One region of the Streptomyces sp. NBC_01255 genome, then DNA from elsewhere that is predicted to be linked to it. Evidence: riboswitches for the same ligand, from Rfam matches in the RefSeq annotation. Region 1 holds a riboswitch; the other holds the start of a gene.
The links. Region 1 has a riboswitch for cobalamin ahead of OG357_RS30460 (cobalamin biosynthesis protein). Riboswitches for the same ligand answer to the same signal wherever they lie in the genome.
Positions count from the first base shown of each region.

Region 2: linked by a shared signal. The riboswitch ahead of cobN (cobaltochelatase subunit CobN) and the one ahead of OG357_RS30460 (cobalamin biosynthesis protein) in region 1 are both predicted to bind cobalamin.

Region 1 is NZ_CP108474.1:6,730,534-6,745,210, forward strand. Features, by position in the region: gene OG357_RS30450 (putative cobaltochelatase) at 1-915, opposite strand, end outside; gene OG357_RS30455 (cobyric acid synthase) at 1,085-2,593, opposite strand; gene OG357_RS30460 (cobalamin biosynthesis protein) at 2,590-3,573, opposite strand; cobalamin riboswitch at 3,608-3,747, opposite strand; gene OG357_RS30465 (hypothetical protein) at 3,896-4,117, opposite strand; gene OG357_RS30470 (inorganic phosphate transporter) at 4,130-5,401, opposite strand; gene OG357_RS30475 (alpha/beta hydrolase) at 5,843-6,970, shown strand; gene OG357_RS30480 (hypothetical protein) at 7,059-8,492, shown strand; gene OG357_RS30485 (VOC family protein) at 8,530-8,931, opposite strand; gene ypfJ (KPN_02809 family neutral zinc metallopeptidase) at 9,000-9,890, opposite strand; gene OG357_RS30495 (ABC-F family ATP-binding cassette domain-containing protein) at 10,166-11,764, shown strand; gene OG357_RS30500 (helix-turn-helix domain-containing protein) at 12,140-12,361, shown strand; gene OG357_RS30505 (enoyl-CoA hydratase/isomerase family protein) at 12,493-13,293, shown strand; gene OG357_RS30510 (hypothetical protein) at 13,390-14,079, opposite strand; gene OG357_RS30515 (Asp23/Gls24 family envelope stress response protein) at 14,173-14,649, shown strand.
Region 2 is NZ_CP108474.1:4,518,964-4,533,640, reverse strand. Features, by position in the region: gene OG357_RS20260 (histidine phosphatase family protein) at 195-713, shown strand; gene OG357_RS20255 (GntR family transcriptional regulator) at 706-1,062, opposite strand; gene OG357_RS20250 (DUF1648 domain-containing protein) at 1,065-2,027, opposite strand; gene OG357_RS20245 (S8 family peptidase) at 2,158-3,135, shown strand; gene OG357_RS20240 (nucleoside hydrolase) at 3,196-4,176, shown strand; gene OG357_RS20235 (MarR family winged helix-turn-helix transcriptional regulator) at 4,177-4,614, opposite strand; gene OG357_RS20230 (DoxX family protein) at 4,707-5,054, shown strand; gene OG357_RS20225 (NAD(P)H-binding protein) at 5,094-5,945, opposite strand; gene cobN (cobaltochelatase subunit CobN) at 6,157-9,840, opposite strand; cobalamin riboswitch at 9,882-10,016, opposite strand; gene OG357_RS20215 (cobalamin biosynthesis protein CobG) at 10,094-11,389, shown strand; gene OG357_RS20210 (precorrin-8X methylmutase) at 11,386-12,039, shown strand; gene OG357_RS20205 (precorrin-2 C(20)-methyltransferase) at 12,036-13,535, shown strand; gene OG357_RS20200 (hypothetical protein) at 13,558-13,974, opposite strand; gene OG357_RS20195 (alpha/beta hydrolase) at 14,106-14,677, opposite strand, start outside.

The DNA.
Region 1 (14,677 bases):
GGCGGCCTGCCGCACGTCCTCGGAGGTGACCTCCGTCCGCCCGGCCCAGGCGGCGAGGGCGGTCGCCGCCCGCGCCATGACGATGTCGGCGCGCATGCCGTCGACCTCGAACGCGGCGCAGGTCGCGGCGATCTGGAGCAGCGCGGCGTCCCCGAGGACCACCTTCGGGAGCAGGTCGCGGGCGGCGATGATCCGCTCGCGCAGATCGGCCTCCTCGCCGGCCCAGCGCGCGGCGAACGCGGCCGGGTCGTCCTCGAAGGAGAGCCGCCGCCGGACGACCTCCACCCGCTGCTCGGGCACGCGGGAGGCGGCGACCTCCACGGTCAGCCCGAACCGGTCGAGCAACTGCGGCCGCAGCTCGCCCTCTTCGGGGTTCATGGTCCCGACGAGAAGGAAACGGGCGGCATGGCGCACGGAGACGCCCTCGCGCTCGACGTGGGAGGCACCCATGGCGGCGGCGTCGAGGAGGTGGTCGATCAGGTGATCGCTCAGCAGGTTGACCTCGTCGACGTACAGGATGCCCCGATGGGCTGCCGCGAGGAGCCCCGGCTCGAAGGCCTTCACGCCCTCGGCGAGCGCCTTCTCGATGTCGAGCGCACCGACGAGCCGGTCCTCGGAGGCACCGACGGGCAGCTCGACCATCCGCGCGGCCCGTTCGGCCCCGGGGGCGTCGTCGTGCGGCCCGTCGGGGCAGCCCGCGTCAGGAGACGACGGATCGCAGCTGAAGCGGCAGCCGGCCACCACCGGTACCACCGGCAGCAGATCGGCGAGCGCCCGGACGGCCGTGGACTTGGCGGTCCCCTTCTCGCCCCGGACGAGCACACCGCCCACCGCCGGACTGACCGCGTTCAGCAGCAGCGCGAGCCGCAGATCGTCCATGCCGACGACGGCGGTGAACGGAAACCGGGTGCTCATCGGGCGGTCACTCCTTCAAGTTCGATCAGCTGATGCAAGCGGGCCGGTCGGCCCGGGGTGCGACTCTCCACGCCGCACGAGTGGTGCGGCTGGGAACCCGAGCCCGGCCGGAGGCCGGTCGCACGTCCCGCGCGGCCCCGCCGCGCACCCCGCAACCCTCCGCCCCCACTCACGGCGCACCCGGCGGCACGAACGGCAGCCCCGCCGGGGCCCCCTCCTCGATCAGCCGCAGCAGCGCGTCCGTGTCCGCGTGCTCCTCGATCAGGTCGCCGAGCCGGTCCAGCTGCTCTTCCCGCAGCGTGCCGAACGACGTGTCCGGGGCGGGCACGAACCGCCGCCCCGCCGCCGCCGCGACCTCCCGCAGGAACGCCCGGCGGAACCCGTCGCTCTCCAGCGAGCCGTGCCAGTGCGTGCCCCACACGGAGCCGACCCGGCACCCGTCGAGGAACGCCTCGCCGCCGCTCACCTCCGCGACGCCGTGATGGATCTCGTACCCCTCGACCCGCTCCCCGAGCGCCTCGCCGACCGGCCGCGCCAGGGTCTTCTCGCGCGCGAACCGCACCCGTACGGGCAGCAGCCCGAGCCCGTCGACGGCCCCGGCCTTCGACTCGACGTCGTCCTCGATGTGCTCGCCGAGCACCTGGAACCCGCCGCAGATTCCGAGTACCGGACGCCCCTCGGCCGCGCGCCGGGCCAGCTCACCGGCCAGCCCGCGCTCCCGCAGCCACGCGAGCGCCTTCACCGTCCCCCGGGTCCCCGGTACGACGACGAGGTCCGCGTCGACGAGTTCCTCCGGCCGGTCCACGAACCGGACGACGACGCCCGGCTCGGCGGCCAGCGCGTCGACGTCCGTGAAGTTCGACATGAGCGGTACGGCGCACACGGCGACCCGCAGCACGTCCGCGCCGACCGGCGGCGCGACGACGGACTCGCGTACGGTGCCGCGCAGCGAGACCCGGAGCCCGTCCTCCTCGTCGATGCCGAGCCCGTGCGCGTACGGGAGGACGCCGAAGGTCCGGCGCCCGGTCAGACCGTGCAGCATGTCGAGCCCGGGTTCGAGGAGGGTCACGTCACCGCGGAACTTGTTCACGAGGTATCCGGCGACGAGCGACTGGTCCTCGGGGCTCAGCAGCGCCGTCGTCCCGAAGAACTGGGCGAACACCCCGCCCCGGTCGATGTCGCCGACCACGACGACGGGCAGCCGCGCGGCCCGCGCGATGCCCATGTTCACGATGTCCGTGCGCCGCAGGTTGATCTCGGCCGGACTGCCCGCCCCCTCGCAGATCACGGCGTCGTACATGCCCCGGAGTTCCTCCAGGCACGCCATGACCGGCTCGAAGAGTTCCTTCTGCCGCCCCCCGTGGTAGCCGCGGGCGGACAACTCGCCCACCGGCTTGCCCATCAGGACGACCTGGCTGGAGCGGTCGCTGCCCGGCTTGAGCAGGACCGGGTTCATGAGCGCGGTCGGCTCGACCCGGGCGGCCTGTGCCTGCATGGCCTGGGCCCGCCCGATCTCGGCGCCCTCGCGGGTCACGAAGGAGTTGAGGGACATGTTCTGCCCCTTGAACGGCGCCACCTTCAGGCCCTTGCGGACCAGCCAGCGGCAGATGCCGGCCGTCACGACGCTCTTGCCGGCGTCGGACGTGGTCCCGGCGACCAGCAGGCCCCCACCCCTCATGCGTTCCTCCGCTTCGCGCGCTTCACGGCACCGATGATCATGCGGCCGCCTACACAGGCGGCCAGGGTCAGGACGGTCACCCGGCGCGAGAGCCGGACCGCCCGGTCGATGTCGGCGACCTCGACGGGCCGCCCTTCCCCGTTGAGTACGGGCCGGTGCTCGACCCGCCCGCCGTACGAGAGGGTCCCCCCGAGCCGTACGCCGAGGGCGCCCGCGAAGGAGGCCTCGACGGGGCCCGCGTTGGGGCTCGGGTGTTTGTCGGCGTCCGCCCGCCAGGCCCGTACGGCTCCGCGCGGATTCCCTCCGGCGAGCGTCGCGGCGACGGCCGTCAGCCGGGCCCCGGGCCAGCCGGCCACGTCGTCGAGCCGGGCCGAGGCCCAGCCGAAGCGGCGGTGGCGCGGGGACTTGTGGCCGACCATCGCGTCGAGGGTGTTGACGGCCCGGAAGGCGACGAGGCCCGGCACGCCCGCGACGGCGCCCCAGAAGAGGGCGCCGACCACGGCGTCGGAGGTGTTCTCGGCGACGGACTCGACGACCGCGCGGGCCATCGCGGGACCGTCCAGGGACTGCGGGTCGCGTCCGCACAGGTGCGGCAGCCGCTCCCGGGCGACCTCCAGGTCCCCGACGGCGAGCGCCCCGCCGATCGCGCGGGCCTCCCGCCCCAGGGTCGTACCGCCGACGACGGCCCAGACGGAGGCGGCGGTCAGCGCCACGGCGGCGGCCGGCCGGTCCCGTACGGCCCGGGCGGCGAGTGCGCCGAGGGCGGCGGTGGAGCCGGCGCAGACAGCGGTGTGCAGGGCGCCCCAGCCGCGGTGGTCGTGGTGCAGGCGCTGTTCGACGGCGGCGGCCGCGCGGCCGAAGACGGCGACGGGATGCCCGCGGCGGGGATCGCCGACGAGCCGGTCGACGGCGAGCCCGAGGGCCGCGCCGTACACGAATCCGTCCCGGGAGAGGCGGCTGGCTCTGATGCGGCCGGGCATGGCGCAGGTCCTCACTCAGGGTCCGCGCCCTGGATCGACGTGACCGGCGGCGAGAGTTCCTGACTCCCGGACCCTTCGGATCCGGTCACAGTGGCGGGACCGCGCCGGATTCGCACCGGACTTCCTCTGCTGCCGCCGTAATGGCCTCGGCAGTCCACCACGGCCCGCGAACACCCGTCAACTCACCCTTGACCTGCGACAGGTCACTGTGCGAAGCACCACAAACACGGGCCTCGGCAAGCACCACGAACACCGCGGCCGGGCGGTCCGCACCCGAAGGTGCGGACCGCCCGGCCGAAGTACTGCGGAGTGGCGAGGACCGTCAGACGACGATCAGGTAGATGCCGTAGGCCACGGCCGCCAGGCACGCGGCGAAGCAGGCGTAGGCGCCGGTCCGGGCCATCGTGGCCGAGCCGCCCTGGGCGGCGGCCTGCTCCTGCTTGGAGAGGCCGATGATGCCGAGGGTGAAGAGGCCCACGAGGGCGACGGTCGCCACGAGGCTGACTCCGAAGACGGAGCCGAGAGCTGCCCAGTCGATCTTCATGTCGTTGGTTCCTTACACCGCTGCGGCGGGGGCCGGGGGAGCGGCCGGGTCCGTGGGAACCGGCGAGGGGATGGTGGTCTTCAGGTCCTCGTCCGCGACGGCGGCGACGGAACCGGCCGGCGGCGGGGTGACGGCCGCGATCGCGGTGGTCACCACACCCGCGGGCTCGGACTCGCCGTCGAGGTCGTCGTCGGTGACGTTGTTGTGGTCGACCGGCTTGCGGCGGGACAGCGACCAGATGACGGCCGAGCCGGAGACCAGCAGGACCGCGACGGCGGCGATGCCCCAGGGGCCCTGCTTGGTGAGGAACTCGGCACCGGCGCCGACCAGGCCCGCGGCGGGCAGGGTCAGACCCCAGGCGACGAACATCCGGGTCGCGGTCGACCAGCGGACGACACCGCCCTTGCGGCCGAGGCCCGCGCCCATCACGGCACCCGAGCAGGACTGGGTGGTGGAGAGGGAGAAGCCGAGGTGCGAGGAGGCCAGGATGACCGTCGCGGCGCTGGTCTGGGCGGCGAAGCCCTGCTGCGGCTGGAGGTCGGTGAGGCCCTTGCCCATGGTGCGGATGATGCGCCAGCCGCCGAGGTAGGTGCCGAGCGCGATCGCGACGCCGGCGGCGACGATGACCCAGAGGGGCGGGTTGGAGCCGGGGGCGACGACGCCCTGGGTGACCAGGGCGAGCGTGATGATGCCCATCGTCTTCTGGGCGTCGTTGGTGCCGTGGGCGAGGGAGACGAGACCCGCGGAGGCGATCTGGCCGACCCGGTAGCCCTTGGCGGTGTGCTTCGTGTCGGTCTTGGCGCCGATCTTGTACGTCAGCCGGGTGGCCAGCATCGCGGCGAGGCCGGCGACGAGCGGCGCGGCGATGGCGGGGATGAGGACCTTGGTGACGATGGTCGGGCCGTTCACGGCCGACCAGCCGGCCGACATGACCGCGGCGCCGATGAGGCCGCCGAAGAGGGCGTGGGAGGAGCTGGACGGCAGGCCCACGAGCCAGGTCAGCAGGTTCCACAGGATGGCGCCCACGAGCGCCGCGAAGATCACTTCTGTACGAATGCCCTCTTCGTTGATGATCCCGCCGGAGATCGTCTTGGCGACCTCCACGGACAGGAACGCGCCGACGAGGTTCAGCACGGCGGACATGGCCACCGCCGTCTTGGGCTTCAGTGCACCGGTCGAGATGGTCGTGGCCATCGCGTTGGCGGTGTCGTGGAAACCGTTCGTGAAATCGAACACGAGAGCTGTCACGACCACAATGGCGAGCAGCAGCGTGATGTGTTCCATTTACCCAGGCAATCGTTTGACGTCAGTGGCTCGACGAACGTAGGCAACCTGAGTGAACGGAAGGTGAACTGGGGCGGGCGGCGTGGTGTCCCCATCCGGTGTCAAGAGATTCCGCTTAGGCCCCCGTCCGAGGGGATGTCCACGATGCGGTCGCCCTGCGACCCCGGGTAATCCGGCTCTCGCAAGGCACCGGCGGCGCGGCCCGGTTCGTCCCCCGCCGCCCCGTTCCGCCCCCTGGACCGAACCATCCGACCGGGGGACCCCGCCGAGGAGACCCATGTCACTCCCCGGGGTGCCCGACCGCACGAGCCGAGGCGCCCGCCCGTACGAGCCCGGGGTGCCCCGCCCGTACGAGCCGGGGGCGCTCCGGCCGTACGAGAGCGACACCCCGGCCGGGTCCGCCCGGTGGCAGGCCGCCCGAGACCTGCCGACACTGGGAGCGTGCGCCCGGCTACAGCGACGGCAGCGGCCGTCACCACCCTGATCGGTGTCGGTGCGGCCGCGGTAGCGGCCGGCCGGTACGCCAGCGACGTCGCCCTCAAGGCGCCGTCCGGACGACCATTCCCGGGAGACCCCAGACTCACCGTGCACGCCACGGGACCCGAACGGATCACCCTCACCCGCAGCCTCGCCTCGCTGCGCCCCGGTACGTACGGGATCGAGGCCCCCGGCCTGCACGCCGTCCTCGGCCCCGTCCTCGACCGCGTCCCGCACACCGCCGACTCCGTCGTCCGCCGCCTGGAACGGGTCGAGCTCGGCGTCCTCGGCCCCGGTGCCCGCGTCCGCCTCACTCCCCAGCTCCACGTCGGCACGCCGATCAGCGCCCTCGGGCTCGCCCACGAGGACGTCGAGATCCCCGGCGAGCTCGGCCCCCTGCCCGGCTGGCTCGTGGCCGCCCCGCGCACCACATGGGTGATCGCGCTGCACGGCCTCGGGACCACCCGCGAGCACCCCCTGAACCTCGTCCCCTTCTACAACCGCCGCAAGATCCCTGTCCTCGTCCCCGCCTACCGCGGCGACGAAGGGGCGCCCGCCTCCCCGGACGGTCTCGCCCACCTCGGCGACTCCGAGTGGCGGGACGTCGACGCCGCCATCCGCTACGCCGTCCGCCGCGGCGCCGACAAGGTCGTCCTGCACGGCTGGGGGACCGGCGCCGCGATGGCCCTGCGCGCCGCCGCCGAGTCGGGCGTACGGGACCGGATCAGGGGCCTCGTCCTCGACTCCCCGGTCCTGGACTGGGAGGCCACCGTCCGCGGCCTCGCCACGGCCCATCACGTCCCCGGCCCCCTGCTCCCGCTCGCCGTCCGCGCCGCCCAGGGCCGGACGGGCCCCCACGGGGACCGGCTCCAGGCCGCCTCGGAACCGGGCGCCCTGCGTGTCCCGGTCCTCCTCCTGCACGGCCCCGACGACATGCTCGCCCCCTGGGAGCCGTCCGTGGAGCTCGCCGCCCGCCGCCCCGATCTGGTCACCCTGCAGACGGTCCGGCACGCCCCGCACGCGGCGATGTGGAACGCCGACCCCGTCCGCTACGAAGAGGCCCTGCGCCGCTTCCTCACCCCCCTGCTCTGACGACGCACCCCCCCTGCTCCGACGGCCGTTCTGACGGGGCTGCGGATTCCGATTGGGCTTTCGGGCCGTCAGCGGGAAGACTGCCCCCGTGACGTCTCGAAAGCCCGATGAACCATTGGCGCGCAACTCCAGACTCCGACTCGTCCGCCCTCGGGCGCTGGCCACCGCCCGACGGGCCGTGACGACCCGGCGCACCCGGCCGGCGCCGCGGCCGCCCGAGGGCACTCCGCCCCGCGCGGAACTCGCCCGCCAGGCCCGGCACGTCCTCGCCGACGCCGTACGGATCGCCCGCTGGGCCGCCGTCGAGCGCGGTCCCGAATCCGCCCTCCGCACGGGCGCCGAAGCCGGCACCGCCCAGGAACGGGCCGCGGCCGCACTGGACCTGACGCCCGGCCAGATCCGGGCCGGCTGGGACCGGGCCCGGCTGGCGGGACTCGTCGAGCTCCACGGCGACACCGCCCGCCCCGGCTGGCGGCTGCACGCCTGGGACCGCGACGACTCCGCCGTCCTGCGCGGCTGGGTCGCCCTCTTCGACGCCTGGTCCCTGGTCCACCCGGCCCCCGAGGGCGTCGCGCCGAGCGCGGTCGCCGAGGTCGTCGAGGCCGTCCCGCAGGTGCTCTCCCTGCTCCAGCTCTCCCAGGGCCCGGTGCTCGTCCCGGCGCTCCTGGACCTGCTCGGCCAGCGCGTCGAGGAGCTGCGCGAGGAGCGCTGCGAGGTCCCCGTGACCGACCAGACCCCCGAGCCCGCGACGGACACCCCCGAGCTCCCCGAGACGCCTCGCGGCACGGACGGGCTCCCCGCCCTCCTCGACTGGGCACTGGAAGGCCTGGCGGCCGTCGGTGCGCTCACCCTCGACCCCGGCGCGGACGCCCGGCACGCCACCCTGACCCCCCTCGGGAACTGGGCGGTCTGGGTCAAGCTGGAGCAGATCTGCGTCGCCGCCCAGAGCCCCGCGGGCAACATCGAGCAGTCCGCCGAGGACATGCTCCGCGGCTGCGCCCGGCTCACCCCGGGACCGGCCCGCGCCGAGTACCGCGCCTGGCTCGCGGCCCGCACCCTCTCCAGCGCGGTCGCCGAGCTGCTCGCCGTCGCGAGGGGCGAGGACGCCCTCCTGCGCGGCCTCGCCTTCGAGGCGCTCCGGGTCGTCGGAGCCCCCGCCGAGGCCGAGGTCCGGGCCACCGTCGCCGAGCCCTCCCTGCGTCCGTACGCGCTGCTCTGGCTGGCGGAGTACGAGGGCGCCGACCCCGACGACGCCCAGGAGGTGCTCACCCGCGAGGAGGCGACCTGGCTCTGGGTGGACACGGCGGCGGCCGTCGCCGACCACGGCGAGAGCGAGCTGCTCGTCCGCCACCTCGAATCCGCCGTCCAGGGCACCGTCCCGGCGCTGCTCGACGAGGTCAGGGCCGTCGGCCACCCCCGGACCGTCCAGGTCCTGGTCGCCCTGGCCGCGGCCCACCCGGACCCCGCCCTGTCCAAGGCGGTCCGCAGGGCCGCCTTCCAGGTCCACACCGGCGGAGCCTGACGCGCACCGAACGACGACGCCCGGCGCCGCCGATCCGTTACTCCGCGGCGCCGGGCGTGTACGTCCCGAAGCTCCAGATGTTGCCCTCGGCGTCCCGGGCCGTGTAGTCCCGCGAGCCGTACTCCTGGTCCGTGGGCGGCAACACGATCTCGACGCCGTGGGCGACGGCCCGCGCGTGGTGCTCGTCCACGTCGTCCACGTGCACGAAGACGCCCACCGGGCCCCCGCCCGCCATCAGCTTGTCGAAGTCGCTGCCCGTGCCCTTGCTGCCGAGCATCACCATGCCGTTCCCGTACGCGAGCTCGGCGTGCGCGATCAGCCCGTCCTCGGCCTCGTACACGGCGTTCGCCGTGAAGCCGAAGCCCTCGGTGAGCAGCTTGATCGCGCCCTTCGCGTCCTCGTACGTCAGCGTCGGACAGATGTGGGGTGCCTCAGCCATCCCGATCACTTCCTCTCGATTCAGCCGAATGTGACCTGGATCTCAGTCTCTCAGTCCCCATCGACAACTCAGCGGAAGGTGTTGCACTGGGCCATGTCGCCGGTCTCGTACCCCTGGTAGAACCACTGCTGCCGCTGTGCGGCCGAGCCGTGCGTCCAGTTCTCCGGGGTCACCCGGCCCTGGAACTTCTCCTGGATCCGGTCGTCGCCCACCGCGGCCGCCGCGTCGAGACCGTCCCGGATGTCGTCGTCCGTGAGCCGGGTCAGCAGCGGTCGGCCCGTCCTGTCGTCGGGGGTGGTCGTCGCGTGCCGCGCCCACACCCCGGCGTAGCAGTCGGCCTGGAGCTCGACCCGGACGGCGTTGGAGTTCGCGCCGGTCCGCCCGTCCTGGGCGCGGCCGAGGGTCCCCATCAGGTTCTGGACGTGGTGGCCGTACTCGTGGGCCACCACGTACGCCTGGGCGAAGGGCCCGCCGCTCGACCCGAACTTCGTCCGCAGGTCGTCGAAGAAGCCCAGGTCCAGATAGACCTGGCGGTCGCCGGGGCAGTAGAAGGGTCCGACGGCCGAGGTCGCCGAGCCGCACGCGGTCCCGACCCGCTGGGTGAACATCACCGTGGCGGCGCTGCCGTAGGTCCCGCCCCGCCGCGCGTACTCGGTCCGCCAGAAGTCCTGGAGGCTGTTGACGACGGCGACGATCCGGCAGTCCTCACGGGTGTTCGCGTCCGAGCCCTTCTTGCAGGTCTGGTTCACCTGGGCCGCGGAGGACGAGGTCGCGACCGGCTCTTCGCCGCTGTCGGTGAGCCCGAGCTGGTCGGGGCCGACCCCGAAGAGCAGGCCCAGGATCAGCGCGATGAAGCCGATGATGCCGCCGCCGACCGTCGCCTTGCCGCCCGGGACGCGGCTGCTCCGGACGTCCTTGACCTCCGAGGTGTCCAGGTCGGCGTCGTCGTCGAACTGCACGGTCCACCACCCTCCGCGTCACTGCCGCGGCAGTGGCCGCCGCCCTGCGCCGAGTATCGGTCGATCTTCCATCTCTCGCCCCTTTTGAGGCGGATGGGAGAGATCGGAGGGAATGTGAGAAAGATCCGATCTCGCCATCGAACACCCGCATGGCCGAAAACCAGTTGCAGGAGGCCGTTAGACTGGCCGTATGGCCACTCTCCCCGTGCATTAGCGGCGTCGAAGCCCGTCAATAACCGTCCTTCCGCCGTTTCCCATCGCCCTGGAGTCTGTCCGTGATCACCGCCACCGGCATCGAGCTGCGCGCCGGCGCCCGCGTCCTCCTCGAGTCCGCTTCCTTCCGCGTCGCCAAGGGCGACCGCATCGGCCTCGTCGGCCGCAACGGAGCGGGCAAGACGACCCTCACCAAGTGCCTCGCGGGCGAGGGCCAGCCCGCCGCCGGCGCCATCGCCCGCTCCGGTGAGGTCGGCTACCTCCCGCAGGACCCGCGCACCGGTGACCTGGACGTCCTGGCCCGCGACCGCATCCTCTCCGCCCGCGGCCTCGACACCCTCCTCAAGAAGATGCGGGCGAACGAGGAGCGCATCGCGACCGGCTCCGGCGGCACCCGCGACAAGGCCATGCGGCAGTACGAGCGCCAGGAGACCGAGTTCCTGACCAAGGGCGGCTACGCGGCCGAGGCCGAGGCCTCCACCATCGCCGCCGCCCTCGGCCTGCCCGACCGGGTCATGGGCCAGCCGCTGCACACGCTCTCCGGCGGTCAGCGCCGTCGCGTCGAGCTCGCCCGGATCCTCTTCTCGGACGCCGACACGCTCCTCCTCGACGAGCCGACCAACCACCTCGACGCCGACTCCATCGTCTGGCTGCGCGACTACCTGAAGACCTACCGCGGTGGCTTCATCGTCATCTCCCACGACGTCGACCTCGTCGAGACCGTCGTGAACAAGGTCTTCTACCTGGACGCCAACCGCACCACGATCGACGTCTACAACATGGGCTGGAAGCTCTACCAGCAGCAGCGCGAGGCCGACGAGAAGCGCCGCAAGCGCGAGCGCCAGAACGCCGAGAAGAAGGCCGCGTCCCTCAACTCGCAGGCCGACAAGATGCGCGCCAAGGCCACCAAGACCGTCGCCGCGCAGAACATGGCCAAGCGCGCCGAGCGCCTGCTCTCCGGTCTGGAGGCCGTGCGCGCCTCCGACAAGGTCGCCAAGCTCCGCTTCCCGGACCCCGCGCCCTGCGGCAGGACGCCGCTGACCGCCGAGGGGCTCTCCAAGTCCTACGGCTCGCTCGAGATCTTCACCGACGTGGACCTCGCCATCGACAAGGGCTCCCGCGTCGTCATCCTCGGCCTCAACGGCGCGGGCAAGACGACCCTGCTGCGCCTCCTCGGCGGTGTCGAGAAGCCCGACACCGGCCAGGTCACCCCGGGCCACGGCCTCAAGCTCGGTTACTACGCCCAGGAGCACGAGACGCTCGACCCCGAGCGGACCGTCCTGGAGAACATGCGCTCCGCCGCGCCCGACCTCGACCTCGTCGCGGTCCGCAAGACCCTCGGTTCCTTCCTCTTCTCCGGCGACGACGTCGACAAGCCGGCCGGGGTGCTCTCCGGCGGCGAGAAGACCCGTCTCGCGCTCGCGACCCTGGTCGTCTCCTCGGCGAACGTGCTGCTCCTCGACGAGCCGACCAACAACCTCGACCCGGCCAGCCGCGAGGAGATCCTCGGCGCCCTGCGGACGTACAAGGGCGCGGTCGTCCTCGTCACCCACGACGAGGGCGCGGTCGAGGCGCTCGACCCGGAGCGGATCATCCTGCTCCCGGACGGCGTCGAGGACCTGTGGGGCGCGGACTACGCGGACCTGGTCGCCCTGGCCTGACCCGGCTTGCGCCCCGGAAACGCCCACAGGCGGCTTCCGGGGCCCGAAGTGATCATTCAGGGCTGGATCATTCGGCTCATGGGTGATCCTTCATCTGAGTGAGGGCGTCTCGTACACCCCGGCGCGGTGCTCTGCCGAATCCTTCCGGCAGACCCGCGCCGTACGTGTGTTCCCCCTGCGGCGTTGACCTGGCACTTCCCGCCCCGGGCGGTGCGGAGTCCGCTTTCCGCCTGTGCGGAATCAGTGCTTCCGGTCGTGACGAGGGCGTGCTCCTCCGGCAACCCGGCGGCACGGACCTTGTCGAATGGGTGGCCAGGACGGCGGGGAGGGGTGATCATGAGAAGTCCAGAGCGCACTTCCCATGAGGAGGCACGGGTGGCCGAGACTCTGAAGAAGGGCAGCCGGGTGACCGGCGCCGCGCGCGACAAGCTCGCGGCAGACCTGAAGAAGAAGTATGACTCCGGTGCGAGCATCCGGGCGCTGGCCGAGGAAACCGGCCGCTCCTACGGATTCGTCCACCGGATGCTGAGCGAGTCCGGAGTCACGCTGCGCGGACGCGGCGGAGCGACCCGGGGCAAGAAGGCAGCCTCGGTCTGAGTCATCGGGGCGGCTCGACCGGCCATCGGGTCTCCCGGTGGCCAACCCGGTCGGCCTCGCGGTCGGCCAGGTGGTTACTGTGCAGTCACTTAGCATCCTTGCAAGTGCTGCACCGGAACCGGAGGCGCCCCATGACTTCGCTCGACGACTCTGAGCTCGTATTCGACAAGGACGGTGTACGGCTCACCGTCGAGGACGCCGTTGCCACGGTGACCCTGACCAACCCGGCGAAGCGCAACGCTCAGTCTCCCGCTCTGTGGCGGGCGTTGACAGAAGCCGGCCGGTCGTTGCCCGGCAGCGTGCGGGTCGTGGTCCTGCGCGGAGAGGGAAAGTCCTTCTCCGCGGGGCTCGACCGGCAGGCGTTCACGCCCGAGGGCTTCGACGGAGAGCCGTCCTTCCTCGATCTCGCGCGCGGTTCCGACGCGGACCTCGACGCGGAGATCGCCGAGTACCAGGAGGCGTTCACCTGGTGGCGCCGTAGCGACCTCGTGTCGATCGCGGCCGTTCAGGGGCACGCCATCGGCGCGGGCTTCCAGCTCGCTCTCGCCTGCGACCTGCGGGTCGTCGCCGAGGACGTGCAGTTCGCCATGCGCGAGACGAGCCTGGGTCTCGTCCCGGACCTGACCGGGACGCACCCGCTCGTCTCGCTCGTCGGCTACGCCCGCGCGCTGGAGATCTGCGCCACCGGCCGCTTCGTCCACGCGGAGGAGGCCGAGCGCATCGGTCTCGCCAATATCGCCGTGCCCGCGGAGGAACTCGACGCGACGGTACGGGACCTCAGCGCCGCCCTGCTCGCGGCGCCGCGCGCCGCGGTCAACGAGACCAAGGCGCTCCTCCAGGCTGCCGCCGGCCGCTCGTACGAGGAGCAGCGCACCGCCGAGCGCGCCGCGCAGGCCCGCCGCCTGCGCGACCTCGTCGGCCTCGGCGACTGACGCTCCCCGCCGAGCGCGCCGCGCAGGCCCGCCGCCTGCGCGACCTCGCCGGCCTCGGCGACTGACGCTCCCCGCCGGGGGCTTCTACCGCGGCACCTACCGCAGCTCCGAGATCAGCACCGTGACCGCCGTCGCCTCCTGGGTGGCGGCGGTCACGGCGTTCCGCACGGCGCGGGCCACGTCCAGGGGACGGTGGCCAGCCGTCACCGCCAGCTCGACCCGCACCCGGCCGGAGGCCCGGTGGACGGGCGGGCCCAGCGCGTCCGTCACGCCCGCCACGCCCTCGACCCGCAGGGCCGCCAGCGCGGCGGGATCGTCCGTCGCGGGGGAGGGTCGCCCGGGTGGGGGAGCGGCCGGGCCGGAAATCTCCGGGGCCGCGTCGAGCAGCTCCGTCACCCGCAGGTCCACCGCGGCCACCACGAGCCCGAGCGCGTCCTCGGCCGCCGAGATCAGGGCCGCACGCAGCTCGGCGGAGAGCTCCGGAAGGGGCCGCCCGGCCACCGCCCCGAAATCCGCCGAGATCCGCAGCGGCCCCGGCGGCAGCCCGCCCGGCGGCACCGGAAGGGCCTCCGTATCCGTATCCGCTTCCGTATTCGCTTCTGTATCCGGCCCGATGCGGAGCTCGCCCGGCGCGACCCCCCGTACGGCCGCCGCGACCCCGTCGAGAACCGTCCGCACCGCGCGCTCCGTGATCCAGGCCCCGTCCTCCGGCGCCCCGAGCGGCAGCAGCCTGCCCGGCGCGAGCCGGTCGCGTACCGCCGCCGTCCAACCCTCAGCCGTCGTCATTGCCCCAGCCTGCCGTATCCCTGGGGCGGGACGGGGCAGCCGCCCTTAGTGTGGGCGAAGAACCCCGAAATATCCCAGAAGGGGCGAAATGCGATGACGGATTCCACGCACTCCGGTGACACCACGACCGACGAACCGCGCCGGACCTCCGTGACCAAACGCGGCGGCGGCGCCCCGGCTTCCCGGGGCCGGACCACGATCGCCGACGGCGTCGTGGAGAAGATCGCCGGCCTCGCCGCGCGCGATGTGGTCGGCGTCCATGCCATGGGCAGCGGCCTCTCCCGCACCTTCGGCGCCGTCCGCGACCGCGTACCCGGCGGGGGCGGCGGCAAGTCGAGCGTCACCCGAGGGGTGAAGGCCGAGGTCGGCGAGGTGCAGACCGCGCTCGACCTGGAGATCGTCGTCGACTACGGCGTCTCCATCGCCGATGTCGCAGGCGACGTACGGGAGAACGTCATCGCCGCCGTGGAGCGGATGACCGGCCTCGAGGTCGTCGAGGTCAACATCGCGGTCAGCGATGTGAAGCTCCCGGACGAGGAGGAGGAAGAGCCGGAGCAGAGGCTCCAGTAGCCGTCGGCGGCGCGTCCGTCGAACAGGC
Region 2 (14,677 bases), 2.2 Mb from region 1:
TCGCCGTGACCGTACCGCGCGGGCCGCACCGCGCCAAGGGCGTACGGGAGGCCGACCGAGCACTGAGGGATGTATCACCCGTGAACGCGCCCCCGAGCCAGCCCCCGAGCGAGCCCCCGAGCCAGCCTCCGAGCGAGCCCGTGAGAAAGCCCCCGCCGGAGCGGACCGTACGGCTCGTCCTCGTCGCCCCCGCGATGAACGCGGCCCTGCGCGAGGCCCGCTTCGACGACGGCTCCCCGGTGGAGGAACCGGTGAGCGTCGCGCCGGTGCGCCTGGGCAGGTCCGCCCGGATGCTCACCTCGCCGTCCCCGCGCTGCCGGGGCACGGCCGAGCTCCTCGGTCTGACGGGGGCCGTCCCGGAACCGGCCCTCGCGGGGTGCGCGATGGGCCGGTGGCGGGGCCGCCGCCTGGACGAACTCGCCGCCGAGGAAGCGGAATCGGTGGCGGCCTGGCTCTCCGACCCGGACGCGACCCCGCACGGCGGCGAGTCCCTGAGCTCCCTGTGGGCCCGGGTCGGCGCCTGGATGGACGCCCTGGAGCCGGGCACCCTCTGGGCCGTCGCCGAACCGGACGTGATCCGGGCGGCCGCCGCACACGCCCTCGGCGCGCCGGAGGCCGCCTTCTGGCGCCTGGACGTGCGCCCCCGGTCGTCCGTCGAACTCACCGGCCGCTCCGGCCGCTGGAACGTCGCGATCGGCTCCGTACTCAGCTGAGACTGGTACGGGCGAGCTCCAGGAACTCCGCTTCCGTCAGGCCCAGTCCGCGGGCCTCCGCCGCCGCCTCGCGGAGGCGGGAGACCAGGCGGGCGCGGTCGGGGGCGGCGGCGCCGGGGACGATGACGGCGCCGCGGCCCCGGCGGAGTTCGATGAGGCCCTCCTCGCGGAGCCGCTGGTAGCCGCGGAGGACGGTGTGGACGTTGACCCCCAGGGAGTCGGCGAGCTCCCGGGCGGCCGGGAGGCGTTCGCCGGGCTCGGCGGAGCCGTCGGCGAGCGCCCCGCGGACGCAGGCGGCGATCTGGTCGCCGAGGGGGACGGAGGAGGCCGGGTCGACGCGGAAGAGCACGGTCAGACCTTCCCATGCCGTTCGGCCAGCGTGTTCAGGAGGGCGGCGGCGGTCCCCGCGTCGGACACGGTCACCGCGAACTCGCGCCCGCTCTCCCCCCGTCTCCGTACGACGAGGGCCTCGCCGGAGCGCATCACCACGCCCGTCCGGTGGGCGCGGACGCGGTAGCCCCAGCCGCCGAAGTCGGCGACGGCGTCGATGTCGCGGACACTCGCGACCTCGATCGCGTCGAGCGGGACCCGGACGCGGGGGCGGGGGACGAGGGCGGAGCGGACGGTGAGGCCGTGCCGGTCGACGGTGACCCTGACCCGGGCGAGGGCGAGCCCCGGTACGCCGATGACGAGGCCGAGGAGGCCGAACAGGGCGACGGGCCAGGTGGCGACGAGCAGGGTGAGGGGTGCGGCGGCGAGGGCGAGCACCGCGAGGGCGGTGAGCGCCCGGGAGCCGGTGTCCTTGGACCAGCCGGCGGCCTCGCCGGGGGCGAGCGGGAGCCGGGGGCCGTCGGCAGGCCCTGACACGGACCTCTCGGGCTCGGCGAGCCCTTCGGGGACGAGCGAGGTGAGCGCCCACCCGGCGGCACCGGCCACGGCCGCGACCGCCAGGGCAACCGCAAGGTCCGTACCCGGGGAGAAGACCACCGCCTCGACGTCGTCGACGCGGTTGGCGCGGAGGAGCTGCGTGAACAGTCCGCCGGTGAAGCCAGCGGTGGCCCAGGCCGCCCACAGGTAGCGGCGCCGGACGAAGGCGGTCCAGGCGGCGGCGAGGCCGAGGAGCAGGCCCGTACTGATGAGGACGTAGGCGGTCGGGCCGGTCCACCTGTCGGCCTCTCCCCCGGCGGAGAAGTGGGTGGCGAGTTCGGCGGGCAGCTCGTCGCGCCAGCGGGCGAAGAGCAGCAGGTGGACGGCGAGGGCGAGGGCGTAGGGGAGCGCGGCGAGCGCGCGGAGACGAGGTGTGGCACGGTTCATGAAAACCTCCCTTGTTCGTACTCTACTAGAACAATGCGGATTACGGTCGAAGGATCTTCGAGATGCGAGCGCTCCGGACGGGTTGTTGACTAGGCCAAACGGCCAAACGCTGACAATTGGGGAGAACTTCATGCGCCGCCGGCCCGCCACCGCCACCCTCGCCGCTCTCACCGCCCTCGCCGCGCTCACCGCCGCGTTCGCCACCGGCTGTGGCAGCGACGACACGCCCGACCCGCTGCGGAACCAGCAGTGGGGGCTGGACGCGCTGAAGATGCCGGACGCCTGGTCCACGTCGAGGGGCGACGACACGGTCATCGCCGTCGTCGACACCGGCGTCGACCTCGACCACCCGGACCTCAAGGGGCGGCTCGTCGACGGCTACGACTTCGTCGACGACGACGCGGAGCCCAAGGACCTCAACGGCCACGGCACCCATGTCTCCGGAATCGCCGCCGCCCACACCGACGACGGCATCGGGGTCTCGGGCGGCGCGCCCGGCGCCAAGATCATGCCGGTGCGGGTGCTCGGCGTCGACGGCAGCGGTACCGACGCCAACATCACCAAGGGCATCGTCTGGGCGGCCGACCACGGCGCCGACGTCATCAACCTCTCCCTGGGCGAGTCCGGCCTGGCGGGCCGCCTCCTCAAGGGCGGCGTCCTCAACCGGGCCATCACCCACGCGAACGGCAAGGGCGCGGTCGTCGTCGCCGCCGCGGGCAACGACTCCACCGCGCTCCAGCCGTACAAGCTCGACACTCCGGTCCTCGTCGTCAACGCCGCCGACCGGACGGGACTCCCCGCCTCCTTCACCAACTTCGGCGCGCAGAACGCCGTGACGGCCCCCGGCGTCGACATCCTCTCCACGCTCCCGACGTACACGACGAAGGAGACCCTGAAGAACCTCTCGGGGTACGGGAAGCTCTCCGGTACGTCGATGGCCTCGCCGTACGTCTCCGCCGTGGCCGCGCTCCTGCACCAGCAGGGCCTGGCCCCGGAGGCGATCATGCAGACGATCCGCGACACGGCGGCCAACCCGCAGAAGCTCGCCAAACTGGGCCTCGGGAACGTCGACGCGGCGGCGGCGGTGAAGGCGGCCAAGAGCGACTAGGGCCTGGACGCGGGGGCCGGGGTTCGTGACGGCGGCCCGTCCCTGTGGGACGGTGGAGACATGCCCGTACCCGTGATCCTCGACTGCGATCCCGGTCACGACGACGCCTTCAACATCCTGCTGGCCGCCGCCCACCCCTCCGTCGACCTGCTCGCGATCACCACCGTCGCGGGCAACCAGTCGCTGGAGAAGACCACCCTCAACGCGCGCCGGGTGTGCGAGGCCGCCGCGATCCGGGACGTGCCGATCGCGGCGGGCGCGGCGGGCCCGCTGCACGCCCGGCCGCAGGGCGGGCCGCTCGTCGCCGAGAACATCCACGGCGGCTCGGGGCTCGACGGCCCGAACTGGGAACCCACCTTCGGCCATGGCGAACCGACCGTGCCGCAGGACCCGCGCGACGCGCTGACGCTCCTCCGGGACACCCTCACCGCCCACCCGGCGCCCGTCACGCTCGTCCCGACGGGCCCGCTGACGAACATCGCGACGCTGCTCCTCGCGTACCCGCGGCTGACGGCCCGCATCGAGCGGATCGTCCTCATGGGCGGCTCGGTGGAACGCGGAAATAGCACGCCCGCCGCCGAGTTCAACATCCTGTGCGACCCGGAGGCGGCGGACATCGTGTTCGGCTGCGGAGTACCGGTGACGATGTTCGGCCTCAACGCCACCCACCAAGTCCGGGCCACCCCCGAGGTCGTCGCACGGCTCGCGGCGCTCGGCACCCCGCTGAGCCGGCTCTGCGTCGAACTGCTCACCTACTTCACGCAGACCTACCGCGAGGTCTACGGCTTCGACACACCCCCGCTGCACGACCCGCTGACCGTGGCCCACCTCATCGACCCGTCACTGGTCAGCCTGGTCCGGGCGGCGGTACGGGTGGAGCTGGCGGGCACGTGGACGCGCGGCGCGACGGTCGTCGACCTGGACGGGGTGACGGGCCTGCCGCCCAACGCGGACGTAGGCATGGAAGTCGACGCGGCCGGCTTCTGGGACCTGATCGTCGAGGCGGTACGCGTCCTGGGCAGCGCCCGGCCCACTCCCTAGCTAGCCGCAGTCATGGTCGGCCGGGTCGACGACGACCCGGTCCAACAACCCCCGCAACACAGCCTGTTCGGCCTCGGTCAGATCCCCGAACAGCTCGCGCTCCGCCGCGCTCACGGCCGAGTCGACCCGTTCGAGCGCTTCCGCGCCCGCCGCCGTGATCTCGACGATATGACGGCGCCGGTCGGCCGGATCACGCCGCCGCTCGGCAAGCCCTTCGGCCTCCAACTCATTCAAAATCGCGACGAGTTGACTGGGATCGATCTCCATCACGGTGGCCAGCTCCCGCTGACTCATGGCCCCCGGGGCGAGCTGCATCAACGTCATCGCGTTCCGCGGATGCAATCCCACGACGCCCAGAGCGGCACGGAGACGCGCACCGGTGAGCTCCCCCCGGAAGGAGAGGAGGAAGCCGAGGCGATCGGTCGGGAGAGCTGCCATGCCGTCCACGGTAACAGCGACCCTATTGTGGAGCGAGAGAAATCGTTGCTACGGTTCAACGATTAAGTCCCTCACATCATCGGAGCACTCCCATGTTCATCGGCTACGCCGTGGTCGCCGCGCTGCTCGCCTTCGCGCTCTCCGCCTCCGCCTTCCTGACCTTCACCCGCAACCCGCAGATCACCGGCAACATGACCAAGCTGGGCGTCCCGGATTCCTGGCTGCCCTGGCTGGCGACGGCGAAGGCGGCGGGCGCGATCGGCCTCCTCGCGGGCCTCGCGGTGGCCCCGCTGGGCGTGGCGGCGGCGATCGGCGTGACGCTCTACTTCGCGGGCGCGATCGTCACCCACGTACGCGCGAAGGACTACGAGATGGCCCCGGCGGTGGTCCTCACCCTGATCGCAGCGGCAGCCCTGACCCTGCGCATAGCCTCCGCCTGACCCCTCGGCCCGCCGCCTTCGCGCGCGCCCGGCGCCCTCTCAGCGGAAGTCCGCCGCGTGGTCCACCGCCCACTCCCGGAAGGACCGGGCCGGGGTGCCCGTGATGCGCTCCACTTCGTCGTTGACCGGCTCCGGACGGTCGAGCATCTTCGCCTGGGCCGGCAGGATGGCCTCCACCAGCTCCGCCGGGTAGCCCGCGGCCTTCATCTGCTCGACGGCCTCGTCCAGCGTGACCTCCTCGAACCGCACCGGTCGCCCGATCGCCTCGCCGATCAGCGCCACCTGCCGTTCCTGGGTGACCAGTTCGGGTCCGGTGATCAGGGGGCGGGCGCCGAGCAGGGTGTCGGTCGTCAGCGCCTGGACGGCGACCGCGGCCATGTCCGCCTCGTGGATCAGCGGGCGGGCCAGCTGTGCCAGCGGCGCCCGTACCGCGCCGGTGGTGCGGACCTCCTCCGCCCAGCCCAGCGTGTTGCTCGCGAACCCGGTGGGCCGCAGCGCCGTCCACTCCAGGCCCGATGCCTCGATCAGCCGCTCCAGCTCCGCGTGGAACATGGTGATCGCCTCGCCGGGCTCCTCGTTCTCGCTCCCGACCCCGGCGGACGACAGGTACACCACCCGCCGAGCATGCTTCCCGATCGCGTCGATCACGTCCGACGCACCCTCGGCACTCAGGAACGGCCACACCAGGAAGACCGTATCGACGCCCTCCAGAGCCGGGCCCAACGACGCGGGATCACCGAGATCGCCACGTACCGCCTGCACACCCTCCGGGAAGTCCGCCTCCCCACGCACCAGCGCCCGCACGGGCACGCCCGCCGCGTGCAGTTGGCCCACCACCGCACCGCCGACCCTTCCCGTCGCGCCGGTCACCAGGATCCTGGGCTGTGTCATCGGAATCTCCTCGTCTCGCGGTTCGATGACACGACTCTCGTACATCAACAAAGGTTGAGGTCAAGCACCGACCGGAGTGCCCGTCAGGCGCTGTGGGCCGGGTCCTTGGCGGGCCGCGATGCACGGAGGTCACGGCATGCCGAAGGCCCCGTCCACCGACCCCCGTGCGGTGAGCGAGGCCTTCGGAGACCTTGCGGGTGAGAAGGGAGGGTTACTCCTCCTCGTCGGTGCCCCCGGCGCCTTCCAGGTCGCCTTCCGTTTCCAGGAAGACCTGGCGCAGGGCGGCCAGGGTCTCCGGGTCCGGCTTCTCCCACATGCCGCGGGACTCGGCTTCGAGGAGGCGTTCCGCGATGCCGTGCAGGGCCCAGGGGTTGGCTTCCTTCAGGAAGGCCTGGTTGTCCGCGTCGAGGACGTATTCCTGGGTGAGTTTGTCGTACATCCAGTCGGCGACCACGCCCGTCGTGGCGTCGTAGCCGAAGAGGTAGTCGACCGTCGCCGCCAGCTCGAACGCGCCCTTGTAGCCGTGGCGGCGCATCGCTTCGATCCAGCGCGGGTTGACCACGCGGGCGCGGAAGACCCGGGAGGTCTCCTCGACGAGGGTGCGGGTGCGGACGGTCTCGGGACGGGTGGAGTCGCCGATGTACGCCTCGGGGGCCGTGCCCTTGAGCGCGCGGACGGTCGCCACCATGCCGCCGTGGTACTGGAAGTAGTCGTCCGAGTCGGCGATGTCGTGCTCGCGGGTGTCCGTGTTCTTGGCGGCCACCGCGATGCGCTTGTACGCCGTCTCCATCTCGGCGCGCGCCGGGCGGCCTTCGAGGCCTCGGCCGTAGGCGTAGCCGCCCCACACCGTGTAGACCTCCGCGAGGTCGGCGTCCGTGCGCCAGTCGCGGCTGTCGATCAGCTGGAGGATGCCCGCGCCGTACGTCCCCGGCCGGGAGCCGAAGATACGGGTCGTCGCGCGCCGCTCGTCGCCGTGCTCGGCCAGGTCGGCCTGCGCGTGCGCCCGGACGTAGTTGTCCGTGGCCGGTTCGTCGAGGGCCGCGACCAGGCGTACCGCGTCGTCCAGGAGGCCGATGACGTGCGGGAACGCGTCTCGGAAGAAGCCCGAGATGCGGAGGGTGACGTCGACACGCGGGCGGTTCAGTTCGGCGAGGGGGATGGCCTCCAGGCCGTTCACCCGGCGCGAGGCGTCGTCCCAGAGCGGGCGGACGCCGAGCAGGGCGAGCGCCTCGGCCACGTCGTCGCCTGCGGTCCGCATCGCGCTCGTACCCCAGAGGGAGAGACCGACGGAGGTCGGCCACTCGCCGTTGTCCGTGCGGTAGCGCTCCAGGAGCGAGTCGGCCAAGGCCTGGCCCGTCTCCCACGCCAGGCGGGAGGGGACGGCCTTCGGGTCCACCGAGTAGAAGTTGCGGCCCGTCGGCAGGACGTTGACCAGGCCGCGGAGCGGGGAGCCCGACGGGCCCGCCGGGACGAAGCCGCCGTTCAGGGCGTGGACCGCGTGGGTCAGCTCGTCCGTCGTGCCGGCGAGGCGGGGTACCACCTGCTCGCAGGCGAAGCGGAGGACCGTCTTCACGGACTCCAGCTGGATCCCGTACGCCGTGCCGCCCATCGGCGGGGCGCCCAGGCCCAGTACGGCGGCGTCCGTGATCGCGTCCACGGACCAGCCGGCGGCCTCCATGGCCTCGACCACCCGGCGGGCGCGCTCCTCGATGTCGTCGGTCCTGGCCCGGTCCATGGCCGACTCGTCCAGGCCGAGCGCCTCGCGCAGGCCCGGCAGCGCCTGCGTACCGCCCCAGATCTGGCGGGCGCGGAGGATCGAGAGGACCAGGTTGACGCGGGCCTCGCCCTCCGGCGCGCCGCCCAGGACGTGCAGGCCGTCGCGGATCTGGGCGTCCTTGACCTCGCACAGCCAGCCGTCGACGTGCAGCAGGAAGTCGTCGAAGCCGTCGTCCTCCGGGCGGTCCTGGAGCCCCAGGTCGTGGTCGAGCTTGGCCGCCTGGATCAGCGTCCAGATCTGGGCGCGGATCGCGGGCAGCTTCGACGGGTCCATCGAGGAGATCTGCGCGTACTCGTCGAGCAGCTGCTCCAGGCGCGCGATGTCGCCGTACGACTCGGCGCGCGCCATCGGCGGCACCAGGTGGTCGACGAGGGTCGCGTGCACGCGCCGCTTGGCCTGCGTGCCCTCGCCCGGGTCGTTGACGAGGAAGGGGTAGATCAGCGGGATGTCGCCCAGTGCCGCGTCGGGGCCGCAGGCGGCGGACAGGCCGGCGTTCTTGCCGGGCAGCCACTCCAGGTTGCCGTGCTTGCCCAGGTGGACCATGGCGTCGGCGCCGAAGCCGCCGTCCTCGGCGCGGGCGGCGATCCAGCGGTAGGCGGCCAGGTAGTGGTGCGACGGCGGGAGATCGGGGTCGTGGTAGATCGCGATCGGGTTCTCGCCGAAGCCGCGCGGCGGCTGGATGAGGATCAGCAGGTTCCCGCGGCGCAGGGCGGCGAGCACGATGTCGCCCTCCGGGTTGCGGGAGCGGTCGAGGAACATCTCGCCGGGCGCCGGGCCCCAGTGCTCCTCGACGTGCGTGCGGAGCTCCTCGGGCAGGGTCGCGTACCAGCGCTTGTAGTCGGCGGCCGGGATGCGGACGGGGTTGCGCGCGAGCTGCTCCTCCGTCAGCCAGTCCTGGTCGTGGCCGCCGGCCTCGATGAGGGCGTAGATCAGCTCGTCGCCGTCGCCGGAGATCAGGCCGGGGAGGTCTTCGGCCGGGCCGAAGTCGTAGCCCTCGGCGATCAGGCGGCGGAGGAGCGAGACGGCGGAGGCGGGGGTGTCGAGGCCTACCGCGTTGCCGATGCGGGAGTGCTTCGTCGGGTACGCGGAGAGGACGAGCGCCAGCTTCTTCTCGGCGTTCGGGATGTGGCGGAGCCGCGCGTGGCGGACGGCGATCCCGGCGACGCGGGCGGCGCGCTCGGCGTCCGCGACGTACGCCGGAAGCCCGTCCGCGTCGATCTCCTTGAAGGAGAACGGGACGGTGATGAGCCGGCCGTCGAACTCGGGCACGGCGACCTGGCTGGCCGCGTCCAGCGGCGACAGGCCCTCGTCGTTCTCCTCCCAGTTCTCGCGCGAACCGGTCAGGCACAACGCCTGGAGGATCGGTACGTCGAGCCCGGCCAGCGCGCCCGCGTCCCAGGCCTCCTCGTCACCGCCGGCCTGCGCCTCGGCGGGCTTGGTGCCGCCCGCCGCGAGGACGGTGGTGACGATCGCGTCGGCGGTACGGAGCCGGTCGAGCAGCTCCGCCTCGGGGGCGCGCAGGGACGCCACGTACAGCGGGAGCGCCTGCGCGCCGGTGTCCTCGATCGCCGCGCAGAGGGTTTCCACGAAGGCGGTGTTCCCGCTCATGTGGTGGGCGCGGTAGTAGAGCACCGCGATCGTCGGGCCGGTCGTCGTCCGGGCGGTGCGCTCCAGCGGGCCCCAGGTGGGGGCCGGCGCCGGGGCCTCGAAGCCGTGGCCGGTGAGGAGGACGGTGTCGGAGAGGAAGCGGGCCAGCTGCTCCAGGTTCCCGGGGCCGCCGTGCGCGAGGTAGGCGTGCGCCTCGGTGGCGACGCCGACGGGGACGGTCGAGGTCTCCATCAGCTGGGCGTCGGGGGCCTGTTCGCCGCTGAGCACGACGACCGGCTTCCCGGTGGCGCGGATCGCGTCGATCCCCTCCTCCCAGGAGCGGATGCCGCCCAGGAGGCGGACGACGACGAGATCGACGCCGTCGAGGAGCGTGGGCAGTTCGGCGAGGGACAGCCGGGAGGGGTTGGCGAACCGGTACTCGACCGGGCCGCCGGCTCCCTCGGCCGAGGCGGCGTTCGCCGCGCGGGCACTGAGCAGGTCGGTGTCGGAGTGCGACAGCAGCAGAAGCATGGCGTGCGCAGGCCCTTCCTCGGGGTTGTCCGCGCCCCGGGTGGTCGTGTGGACGGCGGGAGTTCCTGACTCACCCGTGCCATCGCTGGTACGGGCTCACAGTGGCGGGACCGCGCCGGATTCTCACCGGGCTTCCTCCCCGGGGTCCTGGGACCCCATGCCGATCTGCATCCTAGATCGTGAGGTCGGCGGGGCGGGGCGGGCCGTGGAGTCGGCCGGATCACACTCGGTGGTGGCCCGGTTCCCCGTGGGTATGCTCGCCGCCATGCCGCCCACCCCACCCTCGACGCCCGAACGGGACGAAGCTCGCAAACGGGACCGTGGCGACGCCTGCCCCGGGGCGCTGCGCCTGCACGCCGCCGACGACGGCCGGCTGGCCCGACTGCGGCTGCCCGCAGGATGCTTGACGGCACGTCAGGTCGAGGCGCTGGCGGACGCGGCGGAGATCCTCGGCGACGGACGGGTCAGCATCACCTCCCGGGGGAACGCGGAGCTGCGCGGCCTCGCGGACGACTGCGGGGCGGAGCTCGCCGCACTGCTCGCGGAAGCGGGCCTGCTGCCCTCCCCCACCCACGAACGCGTCCGCAACATCGTGGCCTCCCCGGCCGCCGGCCTCGACGGACTCGGCGGCCCCGAGGTCCAGTTGTGGGCCCGTGAGCTGGACACCCTGCTGTGCGCCGAGCCCTGGGCGGCGGCGCTGTCCGGCCGTTTCCTCTTCGTCCTCGACGACGGGCGCGGTGACGTGGCGGGCCTCGGCGGCGATGTGACCTTGGTCGCAGTGGAGCCGGGTGCCGCGCTGTTGTACGTGGGCGGGCTGGCCTTCCGGGTCGGCGGGGCCGACGCTCCCCGGGCCGCCCTCGCCGCCGCCGGGGCCTTCCTGGACGCCGCCCGCGAGGCCGGGAACGGGGCCTGGCGGGTGCGGGAGCTGCCGGATGGGTGCGCCCCCGACGTGGCGGGCGCGCTCGCCCGCGCGGGGATCGCGGCGGAGCCCGTACCCCTACCTGTACGAGAAGTCCCCGATGGCGCGCCCCTCGCCCCCGGGCCCCTCGGCGCCACCGCCCTGTACGTCCTGGCGCCCCTCGGCCGCCTCACCGCCGCCCAGCTGCGCGCGCTGCTGCCCGCCGAGGAGGTGCGGCTGACGCCGTGGCGCGGTGCGGTCGTCGTGGGAGCGGCGGCGGCAGCGGCGGCGGCGGCGGGCCATCAGGACCGCGACCGGCTCGCCGCCCTCGCCGCCTCCGGGCTGATCACCCGGCCCGACTCCCCCTGGGCGGGCGTCAGCGCCTGCACCGGGCGCCCCGGGTGCGCCAAGTCCCTCGCGGACGTCCGCGAGGACGCGGCCCCGGGGGCCGCCCTCTGCCTCCCTCTCCCTGTTCATTACTCCGGGTGCGAGCGCCGCTGCGGGCATCCGCACGGCACCTGGGTCGACGTCGTCGCCACCGCCGACGGCGCCTACCTGGTGGACGGCGTCCCCACCCCCCGTACCGCCCTGCCCGAAGCAGTGACCACGGCCCGCACCACCACCGGCACGACCGCCACGACGACGAGATGAGCGAGAGCACCAGGATGTTCGACTACGAGAAGGACGGGGCGGAGATCTACCGCCGGTCCTTTGCCACGATCCGCGCCGAGGCGGAGCTCGCGGGCCTGCCCGCCGACGTCGCCCAGGTGGCGGTCCGGATGATCCACGCCTGCGGCATGACCGACCTCGTCCAGGACATCGCGTACTCCCCTCAGGTCGCCGCGAACGCCCGCGAGGCCCTGCGCGCCGGCGCCCCGATCCTCTGCGACGCGCAGATGGTCGCCAGCGGCGTCACCCGCAAGCGGCTGCCCGCCGACAACGAGGTGATCTGCACGCTCTCCGACCCGGCCGTGCCGGGCCTCGCCGCCGACCTCGGCACCACCCGCTCCGCCGCCGCGCTCGAACTGTGGCGGGACCGCCTCGAAGGCTCCGTCGTCGCCATCGGCAACGCCCCCACCGCCCTCTTCCACCTCCTGGAGATGATCGCGAAGGGCGCCGGCAGGCCCGCCGCCGTCCTCGGCATCCCGGTCGGCTTCATCGGCGCCGCCGAGTCCAAGGACGCGCTCGCCGCGAACACCCTGGACCTCGACTACCTCGTCGTACGGGGCCGGCGCGGCGGCAGCGCGATGACCGCCGCCGCGATCAACGCCCTCGCCCACGAAGCGGAGATCCAGGCATGAGCACCGCGCACACGAAAGGCAAGCTGTACGGGGTCGGGCTCGGGCCCGGCGACCCGAACCTGATGACCGTCGCCGCGGTGAAGGCCATCGCCGCCGCCGACGTCGTCGCGTACCACTCGGCCCGCCACGGCCGCTCGATAGCGCGCTCCATCGCCGCCGAGCACATCCGCGAGGACCATGTCGAGGAGCGGCTCATGTACCCGCTCACCGTCGAGACCACGGACCACCCCGGCGGCTACCGGGGCGCCCTGAACGACTTCTACGAGGAGGCCGCGGCCCGCCTCGCCGCCCACCTCGACGCCGGCCGCACGGTCGCCGTCCTCGCCGAGGGCGACCCGCTCTTCTACGGCTCGTACCAGCACATGCACAAGCGGCTCGCGGACCGCTACGACACGACCGTCATCCCCGGCGTCACCTCGGTGAGCGCCGCCGCCGCCCGGCTCGGCGAGCCGCTGTGCGAGGCGGAGGAGGTCCTCACGATCATCCCCGGCACCCTGCCGGAGGACGAGCTGACGGCCCGCCTCGCGGGCACCGACTCGGCGGTCGTGATGAAGCTCGGCCGCACCTTCCCCACCGTGAAGCGCGCCCTGGAGCGGGCGGGCCGGCTCGACGACGCGCGGTACGTGGAGCGGGCGTTCATGGCGGGCGAGCGGACCGGCGACCTCGCCGACATCGACCCGGACTCCGTCCCGTACTTCTCCGTCGCGGTCCTCCCCTCCCGTATCGACCAGGAGCTTCCGGTACGGGAGCGGGGCGAGGTCGTCGTCGTCGGCACCGGCCCGGCCGGCGCGCCCTGGCTGACGCCCGAGTCGCGCGGCGCGCTCGTCAACGCCGACGTCCTCGTCGGCTACACCACCTACCTGGACCGGGTGCCGGAGCTGCGCCCCGGGCAGATCCGGCACGGCTCCGACAACAAGGTCGAGTCGGAGCGGGCCGAGTTCGCGCTCGACCTGGCCAAGCGCGGGCGGAAGGTCGCAGTCGTCTCCGGCGGCGACCCGGGCGTCTTCGCCATGGCCACCGCCGTCCTGGAGGTCGCCTGCGAACCGGCGTACGCGGACGTCCCCGTACGGGTCCTGCCGGGCGTGACCGCCGCCAACGCGGCCGCCGCGGCGGCGGGCGCCCCGCTCGGCCACGACTACGCCACGATCTCGCTCTCCGACCGGCTCAAGCCGTGGGACGTCATCGAGGCCCGGCTGCGCGCCGCCGCCGGCGCCGACCTGGTCATCGCCCTCTACAACCCGGGGTCGAAGTCCCGTACGCACCAGGTGGCCGCCGCCCGCGACCTCCTGCTCGAACTCCGCTCGCCCGAGACCCCGGTGGTCGTCGCCCGTGACGTCGGCGGCCCCGAGCAGTCGGTCCGGGTGGTGACCCTGAAGACCCTGGAGCCGTCCGAGGTCGACATGCGCACCCTGCTCCTCGTCGGCTCCTCGCAGACGCGGGCGGTCGAGCGGGCCGACGGCCGGACGATCGCCTGGACGCCGCGCCGCTACGGCTGACGGCCCCGACGACCGACGGAGGTCAGAACTCCTGCTGCTCGACGTCGGGCGGCAGGAGGCAGGGGGTGCTCACGACGAGCACGATCAGCTGGTCGTCCAGGTCCTCCGCGGAGACGGCGAAGCGCTGCTCCGGCTGCCTGGCGTCGACCAGGTTCACGGGATCCTTGGCCGGGTCGGACCGGTAGCCCTGGATCTCGAAGCCCTGCTTCTCCAGCTCGTCCTTGATCGCGCGGATGCCCGCCGCCTGCCGGTCCCTGGGCAGCTTCGCGCGGAGGTTGTACCGCAGGGTGAAGCGGCCGTCGCTCGCCGACTCCCCGCCCTTGCCGAGGCAGTTGGAGAAGTTCGCCTGCCGGGTCGACGCGACGACCTCCGCCTCGGCCGTGCGCGCCATGGAACTCGTCCAGTGCTCGGCCCACTCCTCCGCCTTCTGCTTGCTCATGCGGGGCAGTGGATCGTTCTTCGCTTCGTCGGACACACAGCCCCCCAGGAGCAGTACGAGAACAGGTACGAGGGCGAGCGAAGCCCTCCGGATCACAGGCCGGGTCACGGAATTCCTCAGGGTCACAGGCGTCATGAGGCGGGAGCGCCCTCCGGCTGCTTCCCGGCGATGATGCGCCCCTGGTTCGCCAGGCTCTGGCTGTCGTCGTTCCAGTAGCCGCTGTGGCCGCTGGTGTCGACGTACATCTGCTGGCCGCCGAAGGCAGGGTCGGCCGGGTTCTCACCGAGGGTCTTGTCCGCAGTCCAGTTCACGACGCCGTCGTCCGGCGCCGCGCCGACCCAGAGCCGGGAGGGCGAGACCTGGAGCTGGTCGGCCCGGTCCACGTTGAGGCCCGGGCTGCCGACGACGATCATGTCGTCGGTGTCCAGTCCCTGACCGCCGGAATCGGCCGTGCCCACCATGGTGGAGCCGTAGCTGTGCCCGACGACGGTCATGTGGGTCCGCTCACCCTCGTGCGAGGCGCGCAGTCCGTGAGTGAAGTCGCGGAGGGTCTCGGCGTCGTCCTCGGCCCGGCCCGGCGTGACGACGCCGAGGTCCAGCTCGGGGGCGTCGTAGTCGAGCCAGGCGATGACGGCGACATCCTTGCCCTGGCCCGGGGTGCGCTCACCGGCCGAGTCCTGCAGCTTCTCCGCCCGGTCGATCG